Regions from separate parts of the Lysinibacillus sp. FSL H8-0500 genome, predicted to be linked through region 2. Evidence: predicted binding sites of a transcription regulator. Region 2 holds the regulator's gene; the other holds the start of a gene.
What was found. The regulator CtsR, encoded in region 2, represses protease genes until heat stress. The targets are predictions, from matches to a motif close to ATGGTCAATAAAGGTCAAACA.
Positions count from the first base shown of each region.

Region 1: the regulator CtsR is predicted to act here: its motif matches at 4,358-4,378, upstream of clpP (ATP-dependent Clp endopeptidase proteolytic subunit ClpP).

Region 1 covers NZ_CP150292.1:3,804,799-3,820,127, reverse strand. The annotation lists gene MHB44_RS18235 (8-oxo-dGTP diphosphatase) at 1-333, shown strand, start outside; gene rapZ (RNase adapter RapZ) at 349-1,236, shown strand; gene MHB44_RS18225 (YvcK family protein) at 1,241-2,227, shown strand; gene whiA (DNA-binding protein WhiA) at 2,302-3,249, shown strand; gene MHB44_RS18215 (HPr family phosphocarrier protein) at 3,363-3,620, shown strand; gene clpP (ATP-dependent Clp endopeptidase proteolytic subunit ClpP) at 3,684-4,271, opposite strand; tRNA gene MHB44_RS18205 (tRNA-Arg) at 4,587-4,661, shown strand; gene MHB44_RS18200 (spore coat protein) at 5,018-5,632, opposite strand; gene MHB44_RS18195 (S9 family peptidase) at 5,850-8,123, shown strand; gene MHB44_RS18190 (PLP-dependent aminotransferase family protein) at 8,172-9,545, opposite strand; gene MHB44_RS18185 (DMT family transporter) at 9,670-10,587, shown strand; gene MHB44_RS18180 (glutaredoxin family protein) at 10,631-10,867, shown strand; gene MHB44_RS18175 (hypothetical protein) at 11,099-11,221, shown strand; gene MHB44_RS18170 (sugar-binding domain-containing protein) at 11,395-12,447, shown strand; gene gap (type I glyceraldehyde-3-phosphate dehydrogenase) at 12,567-13,583, shown strand; gene MHB44_RS18160 (phosphoglycerate kinase) at 13,873-15,057, shown strand; gene tpiA (triose-phosphate isomerase) at 15,086-15,329, shown strand, end outside.
Region 2 covers NZ_CP150292.1:4,668,367-4,683,695, forward strand. The annotation lists gene MHB44_RS22540 (SWIM zinc finger family protein) at 133-1,767, shown strand; gene ispD (2-C-methyl-D-erythritol 4-phosphate cytidylyltransferase) at 1,824-2,516, opposite strand; gene MHB44_RS22550 (PIN/TRAM domain-containing protein) at 2,528-3,613, opposite strand; gene radA (DNA repair protein RadA) at 3,897-5,273, opposite strand; gene MHB44_RS22560 (ATP-dependent Clp protease ATP-binding subunit) at 5,363-7,807, opposite strand; gene MHB44_RS22565 (protein arginine kinase) at 7,797-8,909, opposite strand; gene MHB44_RS22570 (UvrB/UvrC motif-containing protein) at 8,906-9,448, opposite strand; gene MHB44_RS22575 (CtsR family transcriptional regulator) at 9,459-9,932, opposite strand; gene MHB44_RS22580 (DUF4870 domain-containing protein) at 10,201-10,506, opposite strand; gene MHB44_RS22585 (class I SAM-dependent methyltransferase) at 10,633-11,316, shown strand; gene corA (magnesium/cobalt transporter CorA) at 11,450-12,412, shown strand; gene MHB44_RS22595 (hypothetical protein) at 12,457-12,666, opposite strand; gene MHB44_RS22600 (globin-coupled sensor protein) at 12,919-14,229, shown strand; gene MHB44_RS22605 (acyl-CoA thioesterase) at 14,276-14,755, opposite strand; gene MHB44_RS22610 (aldehyde dehydrogenase family protein) at 14,824-15,329, opposite strand, start outside.

The sequences.
Region 1 (15,329 bases), 860 kb from region 2:
GAGTTTCAAGAGGAGACCGATGTCACACCATTAGATGTACATTTAAAAGGTGTTTATACGATGGTGATTAAAGAAAATAATGATGTAGTGGACGAATGGATGCTTTACACATTTATTGCGAAAGATGTGGAAGGAATACCCCCTGTAGAAACACGAGAAGGTAAGCTTGCATGGCACCCCGTAGAGGATTTAGCGCATTTACCCATGGCAGAAGGAGATCGAACGAATTTACAATTTGCCGTTTCAGAATCGGGTATTCAGTATGGAACGTTTGACTATACAACAAATTTTGAATTGCTTCATCAGAAAATACAAATAACAAAAGAACAATAAAGGAGTTGCATAGCAGTGGTGGTTGAAGGCCAACAAAGTACACATGAATTGGTTATTATTACAGGGATGTCTGGAGCTGGAAAAACTGTAGCGATTCAAAGCTTTGAGGATTTAGGGTATTACTGTATTGATAATTTACCACCAGCGTTACTCACAACTTTTTTGACCTTGCTAAGGGATTCGGGAAAAAATAGCACACGTATTGCGGCTGTAATGGATATGCGCGGAGGGGATTTTTTTGATTCTCTTATTGGTGCATTAGACCATATACTAAAAGAGGGCGATATTATGGCTCGCATTTTATTTTTAGATGCAGATGACGCAACCTTAGTTAGACGCTATAAAGAGACAAGACGTGCCCATCCATTAGCGGTCGATGGTTTACCATTAGATGGCATTCAGCAAGAGCGTGCCCTTCTAGCTGAAATAAAGGGCCGTGCGAATTCTGTTTATAATACATCCAAAATGAAACCAAAGGAATTACGTGAAAAAATTGTTAAAGAATTTGCTAGTGAGGCAGATACTATTTTTTCTGTTAATGTAATGTCCTTTGGATTTAAGCATGGTATGCCGATTGATGCTGATTTAGTATTTGATGTTCGTTTTCTTAAAAACCCTTATTATGTGGAAGAATTGCGTTTCAAAACGGGCCTCCAAACAGAGGTATCCTCTTATGTATTGGCATTAGATGATACACAAACACTGATACAAAAATTAACCGACTTATTCGATTTTATTATTCCACTGTATCGGCAAGAAGGAAAATCTCAGCTTGTTATTGCTTTTGGTTGTACTGGGGGACAGCATCGCTCAGTGACATTAGCAGAATTCTTCGGGGCATATTTAGCTAACAAAGAAAATACGGTTATCACACATCGTGATATTCATCGTAGAAAGGATTGAGTGCATGGGAAAAAGGCAGACAAGGCTTGTAGTGATAGGGGGCGGCACAGGCCTTTCTACACTGCTTCGCGGTCTAAAGCACCACCCATTTGATATTACTGCTATTGTGACGGTTGCAGATAATGGAGGGTCTTCAGGACGCTTACGGGATGACTACGACATTCCACCACCTGGTGATGTTCGCAATGTGATTGCCGCATTATCAGATGTTGAACCACTTGTAGAGCAAATGTTTCAATATCGTTTTTCAGCATCGGAGGATTTACGTGGTCATTCATTAGGAAATCTAATGTTAACAGCATTGACGGATATTACAGGAGATTTTAACCATGCGATCAGCGAGATGGGGAAGGTGTTAAAAGTTCATGGCCGCGTTATACCAGCTGCAAATAAAAAAATAAATTTACATGCAGTGCTCGAGGATGGCTCCATTATTGAAGGGGAATCTAAAATTCCAACAGCAACAAAACGCATTGATCGTGTTTTTTTAGTACCTGAAAATGTGCAACCGCTACCAGAGGCAATTCGAGCAATTCAACGTGCAGATTATATTTTAATTGGCCCTGGCAGTCTATACACAAGTATTATTCCGAATCTACTTGTAAAGGAGATTGGGCAAGCGATTGTCAAAGCAAAAGGCAGAAAAATATATGTTTGCAATTTAATGACACAAAAAGGTGAAACGATTTCTTATACAGCAGGTGATCATGTGAAGGCGATTTACAAGCATGTCGGTGATGCCTTTATTGATTCCATTTTAGTGAATAATGAAGAACTCCCTTATCCTGTAAAAGAATTGTATAAAGAGGAAAGAGCCGAGCCCGTGACATTTGATGTTGTGAAGCTTGAAAGTATGGGATTAGAGGTTATTAAACGTGATATTGCCACAATACGATCAGATGGTACAGTTCGACATAATGCTACGAATGTTGCAGAATGGCTGGTGGATTATGCAGATATTTACAAACATAAAGTAAAAGACCAGTGCTAGAATTATACTGTATATATTGTATATGGTAAGAGGAACATATACATAGAAATTAGGATTGAAAGGAGGGGTGTGAAATGTCTTTTGCTTCTGAAACAAAAAAGGAATTAACCCAAGTGGAAGCGGACAATCATTGTATGAAAGCAGAGGTATCTGCTCTAATTCGTATGAATGGTTCATTATCCTTTGCGAATAAACAACTAAGCTTAGACGTGCAAACTGAAAACGCTGCAATTGCGAGAAGACTATATACGATTATGAAAAAGCTATATCCGTACAATGTAGAGTTACTGGTTCGTAAGAAAATGCGACTGAAAAAAAATAATGTATATATTTGCCGTGTAAGAGAAGGTGCACGTGAACTGTTAATTGATTTAGCAATCATCTCAGACGACTTTCAATTTAATCACACTATCTCCAAAAAGCTTATTAAAAAAAGTGGGCAAAAAAGAGCTTATTTAAGAGGCGCATTTTTAGCAGGGGGCTCTGTTAATAATCCAGAAACCTCGGCTTATCATTTAGAAATCTATTCTTTATATAAAGAACATGGCGAGGCATTAATGGATTTGATGAATGAATTTGATCTGAATGCCAAAACCATTGAACGCAAAAAAGGCTTTGTTACTTATTTAAAAGAAGCAGAAAAAATTTCAGATTTTCTGAATATTGTGGGTGCACATCAAGCCATGATGAAATTTGAGGATGTTCGTATATTGCGAGATATGCGGAATAGTGTGAATCGTATTGTGAACTGCGAAACAGCCAATTTGAACAAAACCATTGGTGCAGCCTTGCGTCAAGTAGAGAATATTCGATTTATTGAAAATGCAATTGGCCTCGATCAGCTACCAGAAAAGCTACGAGAAATAGCACGTCTTCGTGTAGAATATCAAGATGTTACATTAAAAGAGCTTGGTGAAATGGTATCAAGTGGGACCGTTAGTAAATCAGGTGTTAACCATCGCTTAAGAAAAATTGATGAGATTGCGGATGCTTTACGACGCGGTGAAAAAATAGGTGGTTAGGCTTTTATACTTTTTAGGTATGAATGTCATGCGTAATCGCTTATTGTTCTTTTGTTAGGAAGTAAGGTAAGATAAAACTAATAGATGAGCGGTAGTGAAAGGGAGTTTTGAGAATGGTTGAAAGAAAAGTCCAAGTCAAATTAAAATTAGGACTGCAAGCAAGGCAGGCAGCGCTATTTGTACAGGAAGCAAACCGCTTTAGTGCTGATATTTTCTTAGAAAAAGATGGAAAGAAGGTAAATGCTAAATCTATTATGGGTATTATGAGTTTAGCCATTGCCAAAGGGACAGAAATAACATTGAGCAGTGAGGGTAACGATGCTGAGCAAGCGGTTACAGCATTAGCAAAAATTATTGAAAGTGAAGTTTGATCATAGTTATTTTTAATTGAACATAAAAGGCATCACAGAACAACTCTGTGATGCCTTTTATGTTTATTTATTGTTACTGTGCATAATATGGTCGATTAAACCGTATTCTTTTGCACGTTCAGCCGTCATAAAGTTGTCGCGGTCTGTGTCGCGTGCAATGATCTCAAGTGGTTGCCCAGTGCGCTCAGATAGAATACCATTTAATTTTTCACGTAAGAATAAAATACGCTTTGCAGCAATTTCAATCTCTGTTGCTTGCCCTTGTGCACCGCCTAGTGGTTGGTGAATCATTACTTCAGCATTAGGCAATGCAAAGCGTTTACCAGGCTCACCAGCTGCAAGTAGGAAAGCACCCATTGATGCAGCCATACCAATACAAATTGTTTGGACCTGTGGCTTAATCAGTTGCATTGTGTCATAAATAGCCATACCAGCCGTAATGGATCCACCTGGAGAATTAATATAAAGAGAGATATCTTTATCTGGATCTTCAGCTTGTAGGAATAGAAGTTGTGCGACAATCGAGTTCGCAACATTGTCATCAATAGCACTTCCTAAAAGGATAATGCGGTCTTTAAGTAGTCGTGAATAAATGTCATATGCACGTTCACCACGGCTTGTTTGTTCAATAACTGTAGGAATTAAATTCATGTTAAATCCTCCTTAAAAAACTAAATTCGAATACCTTTGCTGAAAAATGCCATTGTTATTTCAGCTGTATCCTTATCATACACATTATAGTCAGGGAAGGTCAAATATTAACCCTGCTAAAGTAAAATTAATTCAAAAAAAAATAAATTGTTTTTGCATTCTATGGTTGAATTATAGGCGAGACGTTTGTATAATGATTAAGGTCATAAGTTTAAAGTACGTTACACTATTTTGCAGGTATGCTTCAAAAATGAGGGTTATCTACATCTTGCTTTTCGCAAGCCTAGAGTGAGTACTTTTTTTTTGTGTCTAATTGCCCTCGTGGTGTAATGGATAACACGCAAGATTCCGGTTCTTGCACTGGGGGTTCGATTCCCTCCGAGGGCGCCATTTTACTGATTATTGATAGACTGTTATAGCTCAATCTCCTAATAAGTAGTTTAGCAGCCTGCTTAGTGGAGATAGAGAGGAAAAATATCGGGAATATTGCTCTAGTTGGCATTATTCCCCTATTCCTTCCTTTCAAACCTTCAAGAAAGCAACAACTCCAAATTATTTTTTAGTGAACATACTGTACGTGAAGACTAGTAATAGTCAAAAAAAAGAATCCTATCTGAGGGGATTCTTTTTTTTTAGGGTAATAAATTCGAAAAATTGGGCGATAGAGCTTGAAAAGTGGGCAATAAAATTAGAGGATATTTTCATAAAACAGTCCATGGCGATGAGAGGTCGCCATGGACTGTTTTTTAATGAAGTGGATTGGATGTTGTTTCGTGTGCATTGAGCATGATTTGCATATCCTGTTGAGAATACTGAGGAACCTGATAATAACCATGTTTATTTTGATAAATCGATAGCTCATAGCCCATTTCGATACAGTTAGGAATGCTATCAGCCACAACACGGCGTACAACAGGGTTTGTTGTTTCCAAAGCAGCCGTAGTCATACATTTTGCCGCTCCTTTTTGCGCGCCCAGCAAGAAACCAGAAATCATTTCATCATTGATTTCATTCGCATTTTGCATAGGCTTTTTCGGTTGACCAGGCGTCATGCCGTATTTGAAATTATTTCCTGTCTCCATTTGGTAGCGCCCTGTAGGAACAGCTGGGTCATGACCTGTTTTAAAAGATTCGACAATTGTGTTATACATGCCTAATGTAAAATTGTATTGACGATCTAAAATGCTTAATAATTCAGGGTCCTTTATATGCGGACGTAAAATAATGGCTTGGTTCATACCAGCCGTAATCTCACCAATTGTTTCATGCATATCCATCATTTCGTGACCACCATGATTTAGGCTCTGCTGTTGATTGAAATTGTTTTGATTGGATGATTCGTTATAAAACGATTGTGACAAAAGAAACGCCTCCTCAATGTTATTTTGTTGCAGTATTTAGTATGTCAGCTTACGTTAATTTCATACGTCATAAATGTCAATTCATTGGATTTGTTTTTATGGAGGAAAAGGAAATTGTCATAGAATACTATCAATTATTGACAATAGTTTGAGAGTTGTTATAATTTATATATATCGAAATTCGATATAACGCAAACTGATACAAGGAGGAATCATTTTGAAAAAAAGATTTTTATCAACATCATTGGCGATTATTTTAACAACATCTGCTGTCCTTCCTGCAACCATACAAGAGGTACAAGCTACTAATGAGGCACATGGTGTAGTTATTGCACAAGAGGAACGGTTATCAGCACAGGAATTTTTAAATTTAGCCGTAACAACTTTAACATTCCAACATGGATCAGATTCAATGCGTCAGCAAATTATAGATAACTGGGTAAAGGCTGAGGAGCTTACAGATTTAGCTGTAGCCATTAGCCGGGATGAAGCAGCCCGTATTTTAGTAAGAGCTTTAAATAAAGAAGAGCAAGAAGCATCACTTGCAGCCTATTGGGAAAAAGCAAATAAGCTTGGCTTATGGAATGGTGTCTCCATTAATAATGAATTTATTTCAAAACAGGATGCAAATAAAATTTTAAGCAATGCTAAAAATATTAAAAATGCTACAAATAACGAAGGCGTTTCAGAAATCTCTGTAGAAGATTTTATGAAAAACCCTGGGAATTTTGGCTATGAGCTTTCACCTGATGGCAATTATATTACGTTTTCCTCTGCATGGGAAAATCGCTTCAATGTATTCGTGAAAAAGATGAGTGATGATAGTGAGCCAGTTCGTGTTTCCAACTCAACAGACCGTGATATTGCAGGATTCTTTTGGAAGGACGATACATTACTTTATTTAAAGGATAATGGGGGCGATGAAAACTATCATATTTATTCAACAACATTTAATGGTGCTAAGGAACAAGATTTAACACCTTATCCAAATGTAACAGTAGGGATATTAAGTGGTCTTCAAGGTGTTAAAGATGAAATTCTGATTATGATGAATAAAGAGGATGCAACCGTTTTTGATGTGTATAAGCTAAATGTTAAGACGGGCGAAACAACGCATGTTGCTAAAAACCCAGGAAATATTGCAGACTGGTTAGCCGATCGCAATGGAGAAGTGCGCATTGCTGTAGCTTCTGACGGTGTAGAAGGAACTGTTCTTTACCGCGATTCTGAGCAGGACGAATTTAAACCATTTATTGAAATCGAAGCAGGCGATGACGTGAGGCCCTTAGCTTTCTCAAAAGATAATCAATATATTTATGCTACATCGAACAAAGGTAGAGATAAAGTAGAAGTGGTGAAGTATGATTTAGAAGGTAATGAAGAAGTGATTATGTCCAATGAAGAAGTCGATGTTGCAGGCGTGTTATATAGTGCTGAGCAAGACAAGATATTATATGGTGCATATATTACTGATAAACCGCATTATCAATTTTTTGACGAAGACTTTGAACAGCTCTTCCGTAAAATTCAAGACAAGCTTGGTGTTCATGAGAGTGAATTAGGCATTAATGATTACAATAAAGAGATGACAAAATTTATTGTTAGCATTTCAAGTGACACAGTCTATGGAAAGTATTATTACTATGACTCAACAACAGATGAACTAACAGAGCTAGCAGCATTAAGTCCTTGGCTAAATCCTGAAGAACTAGCTGAGATGCATCCAATTTCTTATAAGAGTCGAGATGGTTTAACAATCAATGGTTATTTAACATTGCCGAAAAACAAAGAGGCAAAAAATCTACCGCTTATTGTCAATCCACATGGTGGACCATGGGCTCGTGATATGTGGGGCTTTAATCCAGAAGTGCAGCTCTTAGCAAACCGTGGCTATGCTGTATTACAAGTAAATTTCCGTTCTTCTACTGGTTATGGCAAGGAATTCCTACAGGCTGGTAATAAGCAATGGGGTCTAAAAATTCAAGATGATATTACAGATGGTGTGCAATGGGCGATTGATCAAGGCATTGCAGACCCTGAGCGTATTGGTATTTATGGTGCATCATTTGGTGGCTATGCGACATTAGCTGGGATTACGTATACGCCAGATTTATATGCAGCAGCAGTGGATTACGTAGGTGTATCGAACATCTTTACATTACTTGATACGATTCCGCCATATTGGGAAACAATGCGTAATATGTTTTATGAGCGAGTAGGTCATCCAGAGAAAGATAAAGAATTATTAACAGCTGCCTCACCTGTCTTCCATGCAGATCAAATTAAAACGCCATTATTTGTTGCTCAAGGTGCGAATGATCCACGTGTTAATAAAGCAGAATCCGATCAAATTGTGGAAGCCTTACGCGCTAGAGGTGTAGATGTAGAGTATATGTTAAAGGATAATGAAGGACATGGCTTCGCAAATGAAGAAAACAGAATTGAATTTTATAATGCTATGATAAAATTCCTTGATACACATTTAAAATAATCTAAACAAAAAGGCATTGCTGTGTAGTAGACCTACACGCAATGCCTTTTATAATAGATGCTGGACATTTTTATAGCTACTTTTATGGCGTTCCAATAATGAAAGACAGTAGACTAATTCTTTAATCCCTTCTTCAATAAGATGTTCATCAACCTGGGAGATACTTAAACGAATCAGATGATCCTGTTGATAGGCTGGCAAAAACATTCTGGCAGCATCATCCATCCATATATTTTTTTCGTGTAATAAATGAACAAGTTGCTTAGCACTTATATGCGCTGGCAGCAGGATAGAAAGATAAAATCCAGAAGTCGGCCTCGTAAAAAAAGTATGGTTAGGTAGCAATGCTTCACAGGCTATCTGTAGAGTGTTCATTTTTCTACTATATAGCTCTTTTATCGCTTTAATATGGCTGTTAAACATACCACTTTTTAAATAAATATCTAACGCCCCCTGTGAAAGCACAGAGCTATTGAAATCAGCACTAAACTTATAGCGGGAAAAATCATTAATCATTAAAGCTGGAAGTACAACTACGCCTACTCGTAAGCCAGGTAAAAATACCTTTGAAAAGCTTTTAATATAAATCACTCTGCCAGAAGGATTATAAGCAAATAATGGATCGGATTTTGTGTTTGGATCTAAATCCCCTAAAAAATCATCCTCCACAATATAAACATCATACTTTTCAGCAAGCTCTACAATGCGTTTTTTCTCATCATTTGTATAGCTATGGCCAAGCGGATTATGAAATCTCGGTACAATATAGAAAAATTTTATAGCATTGTTGCGAAAAATATATTCTAGCTGCTCTAAATCAATGCCCTCCATTGTTAGATCAATGCCAAACGTAGTAGCTTGCTGAAGACGGACAGACTCGATAAAGCCAAAATAGGTAGGTTGCTCAACTAATATATTGTGTTTGCCGTTTGGGAAGGGCATTGATGCTAATAAATGCAGTGCTTGCTGAGAGCCTGACACAATAAAGAGTCGCTCTGGATTAGTAAAGACCTGCAAGCCTTGCAAATACTTTACTAATTGTACACGAAGAGAATAAAACCCCTGCTGATCATTATAACTAAATAATTCTTCTTTATAGATATCAACGGCTTGGTTTATACAATGCTGAAATTCTATATACGGCATAATGCGTTTATCTGGTCCAGCAGACAAAAAATCAATGATATGTGGCTGTGTGCTAGGCTGTGTAGCTTTATTGACGACGTAATAGCCACTTTTGGGGATAGAAAAAATAAGATGCTCTTTTTCTAGCTCATGATAGGCTCGGATCACTGTATTTTTACTGCATGAAAATTGCTGAGCTAATTGTCTCACGGATGGTAGCTTGCTACCTGTAGCCAATATGCCCTTCGCAAGTTGTGTCTTAATATCCTGAATAATTTCTAAATATTTGCTCTGCAATAAGGCTCTCTCCTTTAACTGTACCAGGACAGTTGATAGAAAATTCTATTTATTTTCGATATAGCTCCTTTTACTATTGAGTATACCAGGGACAGATGGTATGGAAAATAGGAGGTTGGGAACAATGCAGGAACAAAAAAAAGAAAAAGTAGGGTTACTGTTAGGATTACTAGGGGTTATTTGCTTTAGTTTAACATTGCCAGCAACGAGTGTAGCTGTACCCTATTTTGGCGCAACCATTGTAGGCTTAGGAAGAGTCGTGCTGGCAGCAATAATTGTAGCGATTGTATTACTTGTTAGAAAAGAAAAATTACCTACTGCTCGTCAATTTAAAAGCTTATTACTTGTATCGTTTGGGGCAGTATTAGGGTTTCCTTTATTGACTTCTTGGGCGATGGTTAGCTTACCGGTTTCCCATGGTGCTATAGAATTAGCGCTTTTACCTCTAGCAACAGTAGGCTTTGCCATCATGCGAGCAGGAGAGCGACCTTCCATGAAGTTTTGGCTTTCTAGTGTTACAGGTGCGATAGCAGTTATTGTTTATGCGGTTTATCTTGGACTAGGACAATTACATTTAGCTGATTTAGCATTATTAGTGGCAGTGTTCATATTAGGCCTTAGCTATGCAGAGGGTGGTCAACTAGCGAAGGAATTAGGGAGCTGGCAAGTGATTGCCTGGGCTATTCTAATCGCTGCACCATTCTTTGTTATTCCAGTTTTCTTACAATTCTCAACTGAGATGATTCATGCTCCTATAACAGCATGGATAAGCTTGTTATATTTAGCTGCTGTTAGTCAATTTTTAGCCTATGTAGCATGGTATAGTGGTATGGCATTAGGGGGCATTGCAAGAATAAGTCAAATTCAATATTTACAGCCATTTTTAATGATACTTTTTGCCACACTATTTTTAGGCGAATCCATTACTTGGTTTACGGTGGCTGTAGCCATTATTGTGGTGACATCGGTGATTATTGGCAAAAATACGGCCGTTACAAAAACACAGACTACGGCTGTACCATCAAAAGCTCTGAATAAGTAAGGACATGGCTCTTCCTTTATAATAAAAGAAGGAGGTGCTAGCAATGCTGGTAAAGTTTTTTAGTCGGGCGAATTGTCCATTATGTGTCGAGGGCTTACATACACTAAAGCTTGTACAGGAGGATATACCATTCGACATTGAGGTCATTGATATTGAATTAGATGATCGTATCCATGAAAAATATATGCTGATGATCCCTGTAGTTGAGCTGGGCGATCAAGTCATTCAGTACGGTAAGCTGGATTATGCCACATTGATGGAGTATTTAAGTGAGGCATAGTCCATCTAGGAGGGCTATTATTCGCTGTCATTCACACAATTCACAAATTGTTCAATGAAAGCGTTTTGAATTTGAACAGTTTGTGAAGACCTTCACATTGGGCTTCCTTTTCCAAAAAATCGGCGTAGAATAAGAATCAAGCAAGAAGTTGTTATAAAACAGTCGGTGAAAATTATTATAGATTTTGGAAGTTGTTATACTACAAAAACAATGTTGAAGGGAGATTTTACAATGTGGGTTATTACAGTATTTGAGAAGAAGGATGTTCGTATTTTTGAATTTACAAATAAAGGTGAAGCAACAAAAGCGTTAGAAGGATTTAAGAAAAACGCAATTTTATCCTTTACAAAATAAGCAAATCAAAGCCTCGTAGTGTTTTCAACGCTGCAAGGCTTTTTTTTTACAATAATTTTGAATCTACTTGCTCTTTCAAATAAAGCATATTATAATTAAAGTGTAAGTGGGACATAATTTAAAATAGTGGGACTAAAAATATCCCATTATGATAAAAAAGGGAGTAGATAAATATGTTAACTGTTCCTGAGGCACAGCAAAGGCTACTTCCTGAAATGTATCCGCTTCTGCAATTGAGATATCGAATTTTACAAACCGTTCAACTTATGCAGCCTATCGGACGTCGTACTCTCGCAGACACCTTAAAAATGACGGAGCGAGAAATACGTAAAGAAACGGATATTTTACGTGAACAAGGGTTATTAGATTCACAAAAATCGGGTATGGTATGTACAGATGATGGTGAAGTAGTAATTGAAAAATTAAGAGCACTTGTTTATGAATGGTCGGGTCTAACCCAGCTAGCGAAACAGCTCGAAACGCATTTTGGTATACAACGTGTAGTTGTTGTGCCAGGTGATTACAACGAGGACGATACGATATTGTCCTTGCTTGGCAAAGAAGCGGCGTTACAATTTATGTCAACAGCTTTTGAAGGACAGGTAGTAGCCGTCACAGGCGGGAAATCAGTAGCATCTCTTGCGCAATTTCTTCACCCATTAGAAACAACAAAAGATATCACATTTGTTGCTGCACGCGGGGGCATTGGACATGATATGCAAATGCAAGCAAACACACTTGTTGCAACATTTGCCATGCAGATGGAGGCGCAGTACCGTACATTATTTTTACCTGAGTATTTAAGTGAGCAGGCTTATCAAGCATTGTTAACAGAGCCGATGGTAACAGAAATGATGACGTTTTATGATCATGCAGATTGTGTCATTCATGGAATTGGCTCTGCAGAGGAAATGGCGATTCGCCGTAATTCTTCTCCTGAGGATTTACGAATTTTAGAGGAGAAGGGCGCTGTCAGTGAAGCGTTTGGTTATTACTTTAATACTGAGGGAGAGATGGTACATCGGATACGTACGATTGGCATTCAGCTTGAACAGGTGAAAAACAGTCAACAAGTGATTGCAGTAGCAGCAGGAAGACAAAAAGTCAATGCCATGCTTTCTTATTTTAAGGTAGCACCAAAGCAAACAATATTTATCACAGATGAAGCGGCTGCAAAAGCTATTGCTGCTCGTTTACCAGCTAGTGAAAATAGTTATTTTGAATAACCAGATAAAACCAGTCACTCATTTTCAGAAGTGCCATAGCATTTTTTGAATGAGCATAAATTAACTTTGATGTCTCTCTTACTTGAGACATATACTACACATTATTGGAGGAATTAACAATGGCATTAAAATTAGCGATTAATGGATTTGGACGTATTGGACGTTTAGTATTTCGTGAGGCAATGGAGCATAATGAAATTGAAGTAGTAGCTGTCAACGATTTAACGGATGCTGGTCAACTTGCACATTTATTGAAATATGATTCAGTACACGGTATCTATGATGCTGAAGTCAATGCAGATGAAGATTCTTTCGTAGTAAATGGCAAACGCGTAAAAGTATACGCTGAAAAAGACCCAGCACAATTGCCTTGGGGCGAACTAGATGTAGATGTAGTGCTTGAATGTACTGGCCGCTTCCGCTCAATGGAAGAGGTAGGCAAACATGTAGAGGCAGGCGCGAAAAAAGCAATTCTTTCTGCACCAGCGAAAGGCGCGATGCCAACATTTGTAATGGGTGTAAACCATACAGACTACAACCCAGCAACGGATAATGTAATTTCAAATGCTTCTTGTACAACAAACTGTCTTGCACCAGTAGCAAAAATATTAGATGAAAAATTTGGCATTGAGCGCGGTATGATGACAACAATTCACTCTTATACAAATGACCAACGAATCCTAGACTTCCCACACTCAGATCCACGTCGTGCGCGTGCTGGAGCGGTATCTATGATTCCAACAACAACAGGTGCAGCTGTAGCTGTCTCAAAGGTATTACCACAATTAAAAGGGAAGTTAGACGGCTTCTCTATGCGTGTCCCAACACCTAACGTTTCATGTGTAGACTTAGTGGTAGAGCTAAAAGAAGAAGTAACAAAAGAATCCATTAACGCAGCCTTAAAAGAAGCTTCTGAAAATGAACTTAAAGGTATTCTTGGTTACAATGAGCTACCATTAGTATCAATTGATTACAATGGTAACCATCACTCATCAACTGTAGATGGTCTTTCTACAATGGTGTTAGAAAATAAAATGGTAAAAGTTCTTGCTTGGTATGATAATGAAATTGGTTACTCTACTCGCTTAATGGACTTAGCTTTATACATTGCAGATCAAGGCTTAAACAATAAATAAGCATCACATTTCAACACTTTTCGCAATAAGTGTGACATAATACTACTTTTATGTACAAAAAGTATAGCCTTTATAATATCTAATCGATATAATATACAAGGGTAAAGGGAGTAAGGGAATTTACCCTTACTCCCTTTTTAGTAATTACAAGACATCAATCGTAACTTTTGCTACTATAAAAGCAAGTATAAGGGTTCATGATCAAAAGCTGGAGATTGACGTTACTTTTTGACAATGTACCAAAAAATACCTTGATAAAACACTAACAAGCTTTGAAGGGAGTTTCTTCATGTTAAATAAGAAGACAATGACAGATATTGATGTAAAAGGTCAACGCGTTTTTGTGCGTGTAGATTTTAATGTACCGATGGCAGACGGCACTATTACGGATGAAACACGTATTCGTGCAGCAATCCCTACAATTGAGTATTTAGTAGAGCAAGGTGCTAAAGTGATTTTAGCCTCACACTTAGGTCGTCCAAAGGGTGAAGTAAAAGAGGATATGCGCTTAACAGCCGTTGGTATCCGCTTAGCTGAGTTAATCGGTAAGCCTGTGACAAAGCTGGATGAATCAATTGGACAAGAGGTAGAGCAAGCGATTGCCAATATGCAAAATGGTGACATTGTGTTACTTGAAAACGTGCGCTTCCATGCAGGTGAGGAAAAAAATGATCCAGCATTAGCACAGCAATTTGCACAACTAGCTGATATCTATGTCAACGATGCTTTCGGTGCAGCTCACCGTGCACATGCTTCTACTGAAGGAATTGCTAAGCATATTCCAGCAGTCTCAGGCTTCCTTATGCAAAAGGAGTTAGATGTACTTGGAAAAGCATTGTCAAACCCTGAGCGTCCATTTACAGCAATTATTGGAGGAGCCAAAGTAAAGGATAAAATCGGTGTTATTGAGAACCTCTTAGAAAAAGTAGATCACTTAATTATTGGTGGTGGCTTATCGTATACATTCATCAAGGCACAAGGTTATGATATTGGTAAATCTTTGTTAGAGGAAGATAAAATTGAGTTAGCAAAATCCTTTATTGATAAAGCACAAGCAAAAGGCGTACAACTACATATGCCAATCGATGCGGTTGTAGCAAATGAATTTTCACAAGATGCCGAAACGCAAGTTGTCGATATAGACGCTATTCCAGCTGATTGGATGGGACTTGATATTGGACCTAAAACTGCTGCTCACTTTGCAGATGTTATTCAAAACTCTAAGCTAATTATTTGGAATGGACCAATGGGTGTCTTTGAAATAGATAAGTTTGCAAACGGCACAAAAACAGTTGCTGATGCAATGGCAGCAACAGCAGGCTACACAGTAATTGGGGGTGGCGATTCAGCCGCTGCTGTTGAAAAATTTGCAGTAGCCGATCAAATGGATCATATTTCTACAGGTGGCGGGGCTTCCCTAGAATTAATGGAAGGTAAAGAGCTTCCAGGGATTATTGCACTAAACGATAAATAAGCCAAATAAAAAATTCGGAGGCAAAACAATGCGTAAACCAATTATTGCAGGTAACTGGAAAATGTTTAAAACATTTGAAGAAGCTATTCAATTTGTAGATGCAGTACAGGATAAGCTTCCTTCGAATGATAAAGTAGATGCTGTTGTTTGCGCACCAGCTCTTTACCTACCTACACTTGTGCAAGTTGCTAGTGAGTCAGAGCTAGCAATCGGTGCACAAACAATGCACTATGAAAATGAAGGTGCCTTTACTGGTGAAATTAGCCCAGCCC
Region 2 (15,329 bases):
TTTTTTATGTATAGACAGTTTACCATATTTCCTAGGCAATAAGTGTTGTGACTAATTCTCATTACATGATTGTTAACATTCTAGCCATTTTTGATATGCTTATTGTAACGCTAATATGATAGGTGGGGCACAATGAACATTCATACTTTTGAAAAGCACTTTAATAAAATAATTTTGCAGCGTGGTTACGATTACTTTATCAATGAATATGTTATTGATGTTATCGCAATTGATGAACACAATTGGCAAGCAGAGGTCGAAGGCAGTGAGCTCTATACTGTAAATGTAGAGATTGAAGAAAACGGTCATATTACCTATGTGGATTGTGATTGTCCTTATGATAATGATTGTAAGCATATGGTTGCTGTTTTATACACCATACAAGAGCAGTTTAATAAGCCACCTCTAGTATCACAGAAACAGCAATCCACATTACAGCAATTGTTAGTAGCACAATCAAAGGAGAATTTAATCAACTTAATTTTAACAGTGGGCAAAAGTACGCCTCAATTTCTAAAAGAATTGGAAATACACTTAATGAAGCCGACAGATATTATAGCAGCTTCAGAAAAATTAATTGTCCATCATCTACGAGCTGAGCAAGACAGGCATGATAACTTTATCCCACAACATCGAGCAACAAAAGCACTCAAAGGCATCTATACAACAATTCATCAGGCAGAGGAACAGCTTGATAATGGCGACTATCTAACAGCTATTGAACTAAGCTTTCTATGTCTACAATACACAATCGAAGCAGGACAATATGGCGATGACTTTTATGGTGATTTTAGCCAAGCGCTTGATAATAGCATTGCAGTGATTAATGGGGCTATTCAAGACGGTGTTGAGATTTGGACAAAGGGGCAATATGAAAACGTGTATCAGCTTGTCATTCAAAAAGCTATGCAGCCTATATTGGAAGATTGGGCAGAATATCGAATATCTCTACTGCATGCTTGCATCCCTCTTTGTGCAGATGATGCCATTGAAGAGCAGTTTAAAACGCTCCTGCAATCGCTAGAAGGCACCGTGGGGTCTAGCCATAACAATAGGCTCCTGCAAATTAAGCTGCACTTATTAGAGACAAAATACAGTCAAAAAGAGGTAGAAGCATTTTTAGAACAGCATATTAGTAACGCCGAAATGCGTGATCAACTTATTCAATCTGCTATGACTCGTGGGGATTATGAAAAAGTTTTGCATTTAACAACAGACGGAATGAAGCAACATCAATTATCTTTAAAGAATTTAAGAAAGTGGCAAAACAATGCCTTTATTGCACATAAGCATTTAGGACATACAGAAGAGATGCGTCAATTGGCCTTACAGCTATTATTAAATGGAGATTATGATTTTTATCGAGAATTAAAGGCTCTTTATACTGTTGAACAATGGCCAGAAGCTTTAGAGGAGTTATTAGATCATCTTATAAATTCCTATTTATATCCAAAATTAATTGTAGAGGAACAACACACGGCACGCATTCTAGCTTATTGCCAAGAACAGCCGCAACGTATCATACAGTATTATCCTCATATCAAAGAATCTTATTATGAAGAGGTCTGTGCACTATTTATTGATACTATTACTGCTGAAGCTAAAATAGCTTCTAATCGAAAAAGATATCAGGATGTTTGCTATTCAATTAATAAAATGCGACAAGCAGGCTATAGCGTGGAAGCAGGGCAGCTTATTAAAGATCTGTTACAGACCTATCCAAAACGTCGTGCTTTTATAGAGGAATTGAAATATATACAGAAATGATAAAATCCCATCGAAAAGTTGTATGTAATCGACTTTTCGATGGGATTTCCAATGAGCTACGCCAGATCCAAAGCCCGTTTATGCAAAATCGCTTCTCCGAATATTAAATCCTCTTGTGTCGTCATTTTGACGTTTTCATAGCTGCTCTCTACAATATGCACTGCATGTCCAAGACGTTCAACAAGCATGGCTTCATCTGTACCAAGGAAACCTACCTTCTCAGCTACATCCTCTGCCTCGACAATTAAATCATATTGGAAGGCTTGTGGTGTCTGAATCATCCATAGGCTATCACGATCCACTGTTTCTTCAATAACACCATTGCGAACCTTTTTCATGGTATCTTTCGCTCGAACACCTGCGATCGCTGCACCATATGTGTGTGCACTTCGGACAAGGTTAGCAATAATATCATGTGTAATAAAAGGGCGCGCTGCATCATGGACAAGTACAATATCGACCTGCTTCATTTCTTTCATACACGAATGAACAGAATGCTGTCGTTCAGCACCGCCATCAGGTAAGCTCTTAACTTTCGTAATACCGTATTCTTGTAGCATTGCTTGAATATATAGACGTTCCTCTGGTTTCACGGCTAACCAAATACCTGTGCACAGCGCATCCTGCTGAAATACTTCTAGTGTGTGGATAAGAATTGGCTTCTCTAAAAGCTTTAAAAATAATTTATTGTGCCCTGCCCCCATACGCTTGCCACTACCAGCAGCAGGTAAAACTACTTCATATTGCATCTCTTCACATCCTAATCGTCCTTTGGCTTCGCAAATATCATCCGACCTGCCGATGTTTGCAGTACACTTGTGACCGTTACTGTAATCGCCTGCCCAATATAACTGCGCCCACCCTCTACAACAATCATCGTTCCATCGTCTAAATAGGCAACACCTTGATTATGCTCTTTCCCATCTTTAATCACGACAACCTGCATATCCTCACCAGGGATAACTACAGGTTTTACAGCATTTGCTAAATCATTAATATTTAACACCTTTACATGATGTAACTCACACACTTTATTAAGATTAAAATCATTTGTGACAATCTGTGTATCATTGCCCATTTTTTTTGCGAGTTTTACCAATTTCAAATCTACCTCTTGCACATCCTCAAAGTCTTCATCTGTAATCTCAACTTGTGTCTGACGTTCATCTTGTAATTTCCTTAAAATATCTAAACCTCGACGTCCTCTTGTACGCTTTAATGTATCAGAAGAATCCGCAATATGCTGAAGCTCTGTGAGTACAAACTGTGGGACCACTAAAACTCCTTCAATAAAGCCGGTTTCAGAAATATCCGCAATACGGCCATCGATAATAACACTTGTATCCAGCAGTTTATAGCTGCCTCGTACTTCCAGCACCTCAGCATCTTCAGCAGCTTTTTTCTTTGCATTAGAGCCACGTAATGTAAAAAGCTGTATCAATTCATCCCTTTTTCTAAAGCCTATACGGAAGCCTAGATACCCTAATACAAATGATAGAATAATGGGCACTATCTCTGTAATACCAAGTATTTGCACACTACCTATAGCAAAACCTAGAAAATAAGCTACAATCAGCCCAATAATTAAACCCAGTGTACCAAATAATAAATCTCCGACTGGAATTTTAAATAGTACCTCTTCCATCCAGCTAATGAGCTTCACAAAATAATCTGAAAATGCAAATGATAATGTAAACAACAAAAGTGCCCCTAATGCTACTGATACATAAGGATTATCTAGCCAAGGATTAGATGATAAATGAAGCAATTCGTATAATGGCGGTAAGAAAACAAGGCCTAATGCTCCTCCAATCAGTAAAAAGGCAATTTGTACAAATTTTTTCACAAGCTGTCACCTCCTATTGTTATTTAAGATTATACATAGTTTATGGTAGAAAATCCTTTATAAACTCAGCAAATTAACATTATTTTTAACAGTCTTGCCAGCCATCACAACCTCTTTAGACAATTTACTAACCTTCTATTTTAAGTTGGCTTCGGTTACGATTTCCTCCTTCCTATTGCCTGGTATTTTCTAGGACGTCTATTCCTTTACCTGAGTTTCCGATTTGATGATCAAAAATGAAAGAAAATACATGTTAGAATACTATCCAACATGTATGATTTCTTTATAGCTCTCTAAAGCAGAGTTTTAAGGCATCCTTGATCGTTTCTACTCCTACAATTTCAATACCTTGGGGGAAATCCCATCCACCGATATTAGATGCTGGAATAAAAGCCCTTTTAAATCCAAGTTTCGCGGCTTCAATAACACGCTGCTCAATACGTGAGACTCGACGTACCTCTCCTGTCAATCCGACCTCTCCAATAAAACAATCTGTTGCTTGTACCGCTTGATCCTTAAAGCTCGAGACAATACTTGTCAACACAGCTAAATCAATGGCGGGCTCATCCAATTTCACACCACCAGCAACTTTAATATATGCATCTTGCGCTTGCAGCATAAGCCCCATACGCTTTTCAAGCACCGCCATCAGCAACTGCACCCGATTTTGATCAACACCCGTTGCCATACGTTTGGGATAATTAAAGCTTGTAGGCGTTACTAAAGATTGAATTTCAACAAGAATAGGTCTTGTCCCCTCCATTGACGCCACGATCGTAGACCCCGCAGCTCCCTGTGAGCGTTCCTGTAAAAATAGCTCAGAAGGATTTAGCACTTCCTTTAAACCTCCCTGAAGCATCTCAAATATCGCAATTTCATTGGTAGAGCCAAAGCGATTTTTTTGGCTCCGTAAAATACGATGATTATGATGTCTTTCTCCTTCAAAATACAATACCGTATCCACCATATGCTCTAAAATACGTGGTCCAGCAATTTGTCCTTCTTTTGTAACATGCCCCACTAAAAAGATAGCAATCCCCTTTGTTTTGGCTATACGCATTAGCTCAGCTGTACATTCTCGTACCTGTGAAACACTCCCTGGTGCGCTTGTAACTTCAGGATGAAAGATCGTCTGTATAGAATCAACAATGACAAATTTCGGCTGCACCTCATCAATCGTTTGATGTAAAAATTCAAGATTCGTTTCAGAATAGATATATAGCTCTTGAGAAACTACGCCTAAACGTTCTGCTCGTAATTTTGTCTGACGAATTGATTCCTCTCCAGAAATATAAAGCACACGATGCCCTTTATTTGAGAGCAATGCTGAAACTTGTAATAAAAGCGTTGATTTCCCAATCCCAGGATCACCCCCAATTAACACTAACGAGCCAGCCACAATTCCTCCACCTAGCACACGATTCAGTTCGCTCATTTCCGTTGCTACACGAGACTCTTCCGTGGCCTGGACCTGAATAATGGGCAGTGCCTTTTGGGTCACTGTTGCGGAATGCTGGAATGCTCCACGAGGTCCTTTTGCCACAACCTCAACTTCCTCCACCATCTTATTCCATTCTCCACAGCCTGGACATCTTCCCATCCATTTTGCAGATTCATAGCCACAGCCCGAACAGATAAATTTCGTTTTTTTCTTTGCCAAGTTGCTTCACCTCGAATATTTGTTCTTATATTCATTGTACAGAAAAAAAGACAGCTTGGCACTTCAAGCCTCGCTGTCTTTGCATGAAATTATTTAGAGATAGAAACTCCCTCTTTTTTCTTTACAATAAATTCATTATCTACATAGTCAATAACAACTTGATTTCCTTTTTCTACATTACCTTTTAGTAATTCCTCCGATAAGCGATCCTCTACTTGCTTTTGTAATGCACGACGTAGTGGACGAGCACCATATTGAGGGTCATAGCCTTCCTCAGCAATTTTTTCAAGTGCTGCATCTGTTAGCTCTAACGAAATATCTTGCTCTTTCAAGCGTTTTGTTAGTGCATTGCCCATCATTGCAATAATTTCTTTTAAATGCTCTTTTTCTAATGAGTGGAAGACAATCATTTCATCGATACGGTTTAAGAATTCTGGACGGAATGCTTTTTTCAATTCTTCTAGCATTGTACCCTTCATGTCTTTATGCTTAGATTCTGCACTACCCACATTGAAGCCAAGGCTCTTTTGATATTTAAGAGCATCCGCACCAACGTTCGAAGTCATAATGACCACTGTATTACGGAAGTCCACTACACGTCCCTTAGAATCTGTTAAACGACCATCCTCAAGCACTTGTAATAGAATATTGAATACATCAGGGTGTGCCTTTTCAATTTCATCTAACAACACGACAGAATATGGTTTGCGGCGAACTTTCTCTGTTAATTGACCCCCATCATCAAAGCCTACATAGCCTGGAGGTGAGCCTACTAAGCGAGAAGTCGAATGTTTCTCCATGTACTCGGACATATCCACACGAATCATTGCATCCTCATCACCAAACATTACTTCAGCTAGTGCTCTAGCCAGCTCTGTTTTACCAACACCTGTAGGTCCTAAGAAGATAAATGAACCAATTGGGCGTTTTGGATCTTTTAAGCCTGCTCTTGCACGGCGAATCGCACGAGAAATCGCTTCTACCGCTTCTCCTTGCCCTACAACACGTTTGTGTAGCTCCTCTTCAAGGTGTAATAATTTTGCAGATTCTTCAGAGGCAATTTTCGATACTGGAATTCCTGTCCACATTGAGACAACTGCTGCCACATCATCTACAGTCACTTGCGATTCAGCTTTCCCTTGCTCTTCCTTCCAATTTTTGCGTGTTGCTTCAATTTCATCTTTTAGCTTTTGCTCTGTATCTCTTAATGATGCTGCTTTTTCAAACTCTTGACCTGATACAGCAGCATTTTTTTCAGAGCGCACATTTTCAAGCTTATCTTCAAGTGCCTTTAAATTTGGTGGCACTGCAAATGAACGTAAGCGCACTTTAGAGCCAGCTTCATCGATTAAGTCAATTGCTTTATCTGGTAAGAAGCGGTCTGAAATATAGCGATCACTCATTTTAGCTGCTGCTTCAATTGCTTCATCTGTAATTTTCACACGATGATGCGCTTCATAACGGTCACGTAAGCCTTGAATAATTTGAATAGCCTCTTCTACTGTTGGCTCATCTACTTGGATTGGCTGGAAACGACGCTCTAAAGCTGCATCCTTTTCAATATATTTACGGTATTCATCCAATGTTGTTGCACCGATACATTGCAGTTCGCCACGTGCTAACGATGGTTTTAAAATATTGGATGCATCGATTGCACCTTCTGCGCCACCTGCACCGATTAATGTATGCAATTCATCGATAAATAAAATGATATTGCCTGCTTGGCGAATTTCATCCATTACTTTTTTCAAGCGATCTTCAAATTCACCACGATATTTTGTACCTGCAACGACTGTGCCCATATCCAATGTCATTACACGTTTGTCTCTTAATGTTTCTGGTACTTCATTATTAATAATTTGCTGTGCTAGCCCTTCCGCAATCGCTGTTTTACCAACACCTGGTTCACCAATTAATACAGGGTTATTTTTTGTACGACGCGATAATACTTCGATAACACGAGTAATTTCCTTGCTTCGACCAATAACAGGGTCTAAAGAGCCTTCACGTGCAATTTGTGTTAAATCACGTGCCAAGCTATCTAGTGTTGGTGTATTAGCAGCCTGAGCCGCTTGTTGTCCAGATTGTGCATTATCATTATTGCCTAAAAGCAATAATACTTGCTGACGAGCTTTATTTAAGCCCACACCTGCATTATTTAAGACACGAGCTGCTACACCTTCCCCTTCACGAATCAACGCTAATAATAAATGCTCTGTACCAATATAGGAATGACCTAATTTACGTGATTCATCAACTGAAAGCTCAATAACTTTTTTAGCGCGTGGTGTATAGTGAACAATTGGTCCAACGTCCTCTTTACCTTTGCCAACTAATTCTTCAATACCTGCTTCAATTCTTTGAGGACTAATATCAATAGCTTCTAACGCTTTTGCAGCAATACCGCCGCCTTCACGTATAAGCCCTAATAAAATATGCTCTGTGCCAATGGATTCGTGTTTCCAACGAATAGCCTCTTCCTGAGCAAGCTGTAATACTTTTTGCGCGCGTTGTGTAAAACGATTAAACATCATATAAATCCTCTCCCTTTTCACCATTCATAGGCTTATTCGTATATTTTTGAGCTAATAATACTTCACGAAGCATTTTTGCTCTTACACGGTCGCGTTCAGCAGGCGGCAATACCTCACCTGCATAATGTTGTAAAAATGCTGGCTGCATACTTACAACACACTCATTTAAAGTTGTTGGTTGTATCCCTGTAATCAACTGTAAATCTACACCTAAACGGACATTGGATAGACAGGTTGCTGCCTCCTCACTTGTTAAAATTCTTGCATGTGTAAGGGTGCCTAAAGCTCGATAAACACGATCCTCTAAGGCAAGTTCTGCTTTTTCCATCAACTTACCTCTTGCATGCCGTTCTTTTTGTATAATTTTTTCAGCGACACTTTGTATATCTGTTAAAATATCCTCTTCTGTCTTGCCAAGCGTAATTTGGTTAGACACTTGATAAATATTACCTAAATTTTCGCTTCCTTCACCATATATCCCTCGTACCGTCATGCCTAAACGCGTCATCGCATTAATAATTTGATTCATCTGTCCAGTGAGTGTAAGTGCTGGTAGATGCATCATCACAGATGCTCGAAGACCCGTACCGATATTTGTTGGGCAGCTTGTTAAATAACCAAAGGTATCTCGAAATGCATATGGTAACGCCTTTTCTAAAATACGATCAATTTTATTTGCCTGTTCATAGGCACGTTGCAATTGAAAACTTGCTGTCATACACTGGATGCGTAAATGATCCTCTTCATTTACCATAATGCTAACGGATTCATCTTCTGAAAGTAGTATGGAGCCCACTTGCTCTTTTTTAGCTAGCTGCGGACTAATCAAATGCTTTTCTACTAGAATTTGACGCTGCAGAGGCGTTAAATCCTTTATAGCAAAATAAGCATAATCATTTTGAAGCGTTGGGCTATCACTTACAGCATGTGTAACCGCCTGCTCCACCTGCAATGCCTCATTCTCAGAAAATGCTAATGGGAAACGATAGCCATCTAAATTTCGAGCAAGGCGAATTCGTGTACTAATGACTATATCTGAATAATCGTCCTCAACATACATCCACATCGGGGTCGCATGCTCTAAAAACGATTCAATCATCATGACACATCACCACCTTTAAATTGTAGTTGCTTCTCAAGCTCCCTCACTTCATCCCGAAGCTTGGCTGCCTCCTCAAATTGTTCTTCATCCACCGCTAATTTCATACGTTTACGAATATCCTCAATTTGCTTTTTAATAACATATACATTACTGTGAGCGCCAGGCATTTTTCCAATATGCTGCGGTCCCGCCTGTATACGATTAAAGAGCTTCGGCAAATGCTCACTAAAGATGTCATAACAGTTCGGACAGCCAAATTTCCCCTCTTTTAAAAATTGCTTATAAGTAAATCCACATTGTGAGCATGTTTGCTGTGGCGGTTGTGCCTGCTGTTTTTCCCCCACCTTTTGCCATGTCGGCGAGCCAAACCAGTTGGACAATAGCTGTTGAATCGATACTGGCTCTTGCTTAAACTCTGCATGAAATGGATGGAATTGTGAGGCGCAGACGTCACAATAATGGTGCTCCACCTTTTGCCCATTTTGAACTTGTGTTACAGTAACTGTCGCATTACGCTGTTGACAATGTTCGCATATCATTTCCATCACCTCACGATTTCTGTTGTTCATATTTTATTGTTGTCAGCATCGCTCGTAAGATTTTAGCTCGAATGCTATCTCTTAAAGGAAGATGTAAATCGATTGTTGAGCGATCAATTGCTGCTAACATTAATTTCGCCTCTCGTTTTGAAATTACCTGCTCATCAATAAGTCGATAGATTAAATCCTCTGCCATCGTTTGCGATGCCCCACCTTCAATTTGCTTAAGAACATCGTCAATTAAATCAATTTGTGAATTCGCACGGACACGTAAAATTCGAATGTATCCACCACCGCCACGTTTGCTCTCAACAAGGTAACCCCGTTCAGCAGTAAATCTTGTATTAATGACATAATTTATTTGTGACGGTACACATTGAAATTTATCAGCGATTTCACTACGTTTTATTTCAATATGCCCTTCTCCACCTAATTCAAGTACCTGCTTTAAGTAACCTTCTATGATGTCTGATATATTACGCATTTTAGGAATACACCTCGCTTACTTCACTGACTTTGACTATCTTTGACTTTCTTTGAGTATATTATACAAAACGCTTGAAAATAATTGCAATTAATTCGCCTACAGAAAAATAAAAAGTCATAAAAGTAGTTATTCAAGCGTCAAACAATATGTCATTTTCGCTAATAGGACGGGTACTTTATAAATTACTTGCACACATACTGTACCCCTTTTTGTTATCAAAAAAACGCAAGCATATGCAACTAGCATATACTTGCGTTTATGAAAATTATACCCAACGACCAACAATTGGATAACGCCAAGGCTCATCAGACAATGCTTTCACGATACCAATAATTGGTACGATAAATACCATAATTGCGAAAATCAGTAAAAATGGAAGTCCAATTAAAACAAAGCTTAATACACCAGCAATCGCTATTAAAACACCCATCACAATTTGGAATAACAATGCCTGAATCGAAATCGCTTTTACTTCCTCGTCTGAACTAATTAAGAAAAAAATAATTGGTACTAACCATGGCGCAAAAAACGCACTTGCGTGTATGATGACTTTAGACCATTTACTCTCCATATATCTATCAATCCTTTCTTTATGGCTGTTTATGTTTTTATGTACTACTATTTACGGAACTATACCCCTAATAGTTTCATAGTAAAAAGAGATTTTTAAAATTTTTTTGAAAGGTAGTGATGTGAGATGGAATTTAACAACACATTGGCAAACGAATATGAAAAGGGCATTCGACGTACACTTCCAAGCTATGATGCAATGCTTCGTTTAATACAGACTTTTTATTATTCCACATTGCCTGAAAAAGCTGAGCTGTTAATTGTAGGAGCAGGAAGCGGCAATGAAATTTCACAGCTTGCAGAAAAACGACCGCACTGGTCATTTACAGGCATTGATCCATCTGAATCCATGCTCCGTGTAGCAAAGGAGCGTTTACAATCTCTAACAAATACTCTGTCATTCCATCAAGGAACCATACTCAATACAACATTACCAACCATACAATATGATGCAGCTAGCTGTGTACTAGTTCTTCACTTTATTCAGGATTATGAAGAAAAGCTCTCTACCTTAAAGCAAATAGTACATCATTTAAAGCCTGGTGCACCATTTGTTCTTGTCTCCAAATATGGACAGTCTGGCTCGTTAGAAACAGAGCTACAATTTGACTTATGGCGTGCCTATTGGTTACAGCAGACAAGGCTATCCGCTGAAGATGTAGCAGATATGGAGACATCTATCCGTGCCCTTTCATTTATGTCGGAAAAGGATATTTTAACATTGCTTCAGCATGCAGGCTTTACAAAACCTTCGAGATTCTTTGCCACTACTTTGTTTGGTGGTTGGGTATGCTTTAAAAAAGAACGTTAAAATTTTATAACAGTCGTGTTGGTTTCTGCGGACCCGTTCTAGCTAAACAGAGGGCACATGGGGCTAAAAATCTTAACAAGCTCCCCATCCCCACCACGGCTGATTTTGTAGTAAAAAATTTGAGGTGAATGCTGTGATACGCACCATTGGAATTACAAAACAACAACAACTATTGAAGGATTTCCCCTTGGAGATCATAGAACAACATGAATTTGAATGGTACTGGGTTGATTTTAATTGCCCTACCATTGAGGAAGAATCGTTGCTAGATACATTTTTCCATTTTCATCCACTTGCGATTGAAGATTGCTTACTGCGATTACAGCGCCCGAAGCTCGATTTTTATGATGATTTTCACTTTTTTGTTATTCATCGCCTGAATGCAGAAACATTAGCTGCGGAGGAGGTTAATATTTTTACTTCCCATAAATTCATTGTAACATTCCATAAAAACCCTGCTCCTGAAATAGATAAGCTACAAAAAATGTTGGAAAATCAATCAAAAAGCTGGGAACGCGGTACGATTTACTTAACCTACCAGACTATCGACAAAATTGTTGATAGTTATTTCCCACTTGTCTATGAAATCGAAGATCACTTAAATGTACTTGAAGACGAACTTACCTATCAAAGCAATGTCAATGCTATGAAGATTGTCTTTGAATTCCGTAGTGATTTGCTCGACTTAAGACGTACTATTTTACCAATGCGAGATCTGCTCTATCGGATATTGAATTCTTACCGCTTCTCATTAAAAAAATCCGAAAGAGCTTACTTTGGAGATATATATGACCATCTCCTTAAGCTAACAGAAATGGTAGAATCCAATCGAGAGCTTACTGCAGATATGCGAGATAGTTATATGGCCATAAGCTCAAGTCGCATGAATGGTATTATGATGACATTAACCATTGTTTCAACAATCTTTATTCCCTTAACATTTATTGCTGGCGTTTACGGTATGAATTTTGATAATATGCCTGAGCTACATGGGCGATATAGCTATTTTATTATACTTGCTATAATGATTATTATTGCCATTTTAATGCTCATCATCTTTAAGCTGAAAGGCTGGTTTAAATTATTTAAGCCCTAAAAAAGCTGCTCGTTTTTCATCAAACGAGCAGCTTTCTAATGCTATTAATATGGACCACGGTCATCAATTTTATTTTCGCCTTGCTGTGGGAATAAAAAGTATGCTAACACGCCTGACCCTAATGTTGCACAAATCGTTATTAATAATTGTTCAATGGCTGGCACCTCTGCATAATAGTTACGCAACATATAAACAGAGCCAATTGCCACAATAACCATCACTGGAATAACGAATTTAAAGCGTTTTTTCTCCATACAATACCTCCTTCTCTATCCTTTTTACGCACAGTTCTATGACCTTAAACAGTTCGTATTTTACAGGTTTCCTCTATCAAATTCAAATTTACTTCGCTTCTAGCATAAGTAAAAAAATAAAGAAATAAACTAAATTTTTAACCAAATATCCAACAAAAAATAGTAAAATGGATTTAATACCATATATTTATAAACGACAAAAGTTTCTTTTATATTCACTTATTATAGATATTAAGAATGGAGTAATTAATCATGAGTTGGTTTACAAAAAATAGTAGTCCTCACTACTCAATTGTCTTAATGCCTGAAAATTTCAAGGGTCATGTACAATTAGACGTTTCAAGCCATCCAATCCTTCAGAAACAATTAGCGCTGTTAAATTTAACAATAAGGGATCTAGCGATTATTAAGCAATTACAGCCATTTGCAAAGGATTTAATACCAACAATGGTGGAACAGTTTTATGCAGCCATTAGTCTGAGTCAAGACTTACTCGATATTATTAATCGGACATCGCATATAGATCGTTTAAAAGTTACACTACACAAACATTTAAGTGATATTTTTGAAAGTCATATTAATAACGCTTACATTTATGAAAGAAAAGCTATTGCTGAAGCCCACGTCCGAATTGGCTTGCAATCGAAATGGTATATTGCATCCTTCCAATCACTCACTACTACATTTACAAATTTCGTGAATGATCTCGATATTTCGAAACAAGATGCAATTTGTGCGATTAATGCCTTTAGTAAAATTATCAATTTTGAGCAGCAGCTAGTAATCGAGGCCTATGAAAAAGAGGAAGAGCGCATTCGTACGGCTACGAGTGAGACAAAAAATGCCCTTGTTACAACGATTCACAAAACGGCTGAGGAACTTAATGCTATTAGTGAAGAAACGGCAGCTTCCTTACTAGTGATTTCCTCTCAAACAGATGATATTGCAGTAGCCACAAAGCAGGGATTGAGTTTCGTTGCTGATACACAGGAAAAATCGAGACGTGGTCAGCAGCAGCTTCAAGAACAAAATGATTTAATACAAATTATTTTAAAGAGTGTCAACAGCCTTGAAGTAACCATGAATCAGTTGCGTACCTCCTCTCAAAAAATCTCTGAAATTGTAGGACTTGTTACAGGAATTGCTGACCAAACCAATCTATTAGCCTTAAATGCATCAATTGAGGCAGCTCGCGCAGGTGAGCATGGTAAGGGCTTTGCAGTTGTAGCAGAGGAAGTTCGTAAGCTTGCAGAGGAAACAAAAAATGCCGTACAAAATGTTTCGCATCTTATCAAAGAAACCGAAAGTAATATTACAACAATGTCGAATTCTGTGGTAAATGTGGATGAAAAAATTCAGCATAGTGTGACTACACAGGAAAATTTGTCGAAATCATTTAATGATATTGCTGATGCTGTCGCTGGTATTCAGCAGCAATATATTCATACATCCAGAGATATTTCAGCCATTTCTAATTTAATTACTGAGCTATCACAGGGAGCAACACTTGTTTCTTCCTCATCTGACTCGCTTATTAATGTTGTAAATGAGCTAAATATCTAGTACAAAAAAGGGAACTTCGCTGTTAGCAGGCAAGTTCCCTTTTTCTTTAATGCGGCAAGGCACGCTTTTGTTTACGATACTCTCGTCTTACTGGTCCTGTTTCAAACAAACGCTTTTCTTCATCTGTTTCAGGATAAATAGCAGGTACTGGTGTTGGCTTCCCTTTATCATCTACTGCCACCATCGTCACAAATGATTCTGTTGTTAATTTTTCTTCTCCCGTCTCTATATTGCGAGAAATAACGCGCACATAAACCTCCATTGAAGAACGTCCCGTAGAAGAAACAATGCTTTCTATTTCAAGAATATCTCCTACATGTGCTGCCGATAAAAAATCAACTGAATCAATCGAAGCTGTTACTACTTGCCCTTTAGCATGCTTCATCGCTGTAATAGCAGCAATTTCATCAATATAAGCTAACACTCTTCCACCGAAAATAGAATTGTGATTATTGGTATCTGGAGGTAATACGAGACGTGATTGAACCGTACGTGATTGGCTCATTGGTACAGTGGTGTTTGTCATGGTTCTTGCAACTCCCCTTCATGTATGTTCTTTCGTCATCGTAGCGCAGAAAAAGAGTCGATGCAAATTTAGAACGATTTTTTCATCGTAATAAATTTCATATCCGTCATTTCCTCAATCGCCCATTTAATACCTTCACGACCATAGCCGCTCATTTTTACACCACCATATGGCATATTATCTACCCTAAAGGTCGGAATATCATTAATCATCACAGCACCAGCTTGTAACTCATCTGCTGCATACAGAGCATCTGATAAGATATTCGTGTAGATTCCTGCATTTAAGCCAAGGTCCGACTCATTGACAAGTCGAATGGCGTCGTCTAATGTTTCATATGAAACAATTGAGGCGATTGGCGCGAATGTTTCCTGACAGACAATTTTCATATCCGCAGTTACGTTCGTCATAACAGTTGGTGTTAAAGTACGCTCTGTAAAAACACCACCTGTTGCAATAACAGCACCTTGGGCCTGGGCTTCCTCAATCCATTCTCTTATTCGTTCAACTTCGTTTGGATGAATCATGGCACTGACATCCGTATTTTTATCGAATGGATCACCTACTACAAGTT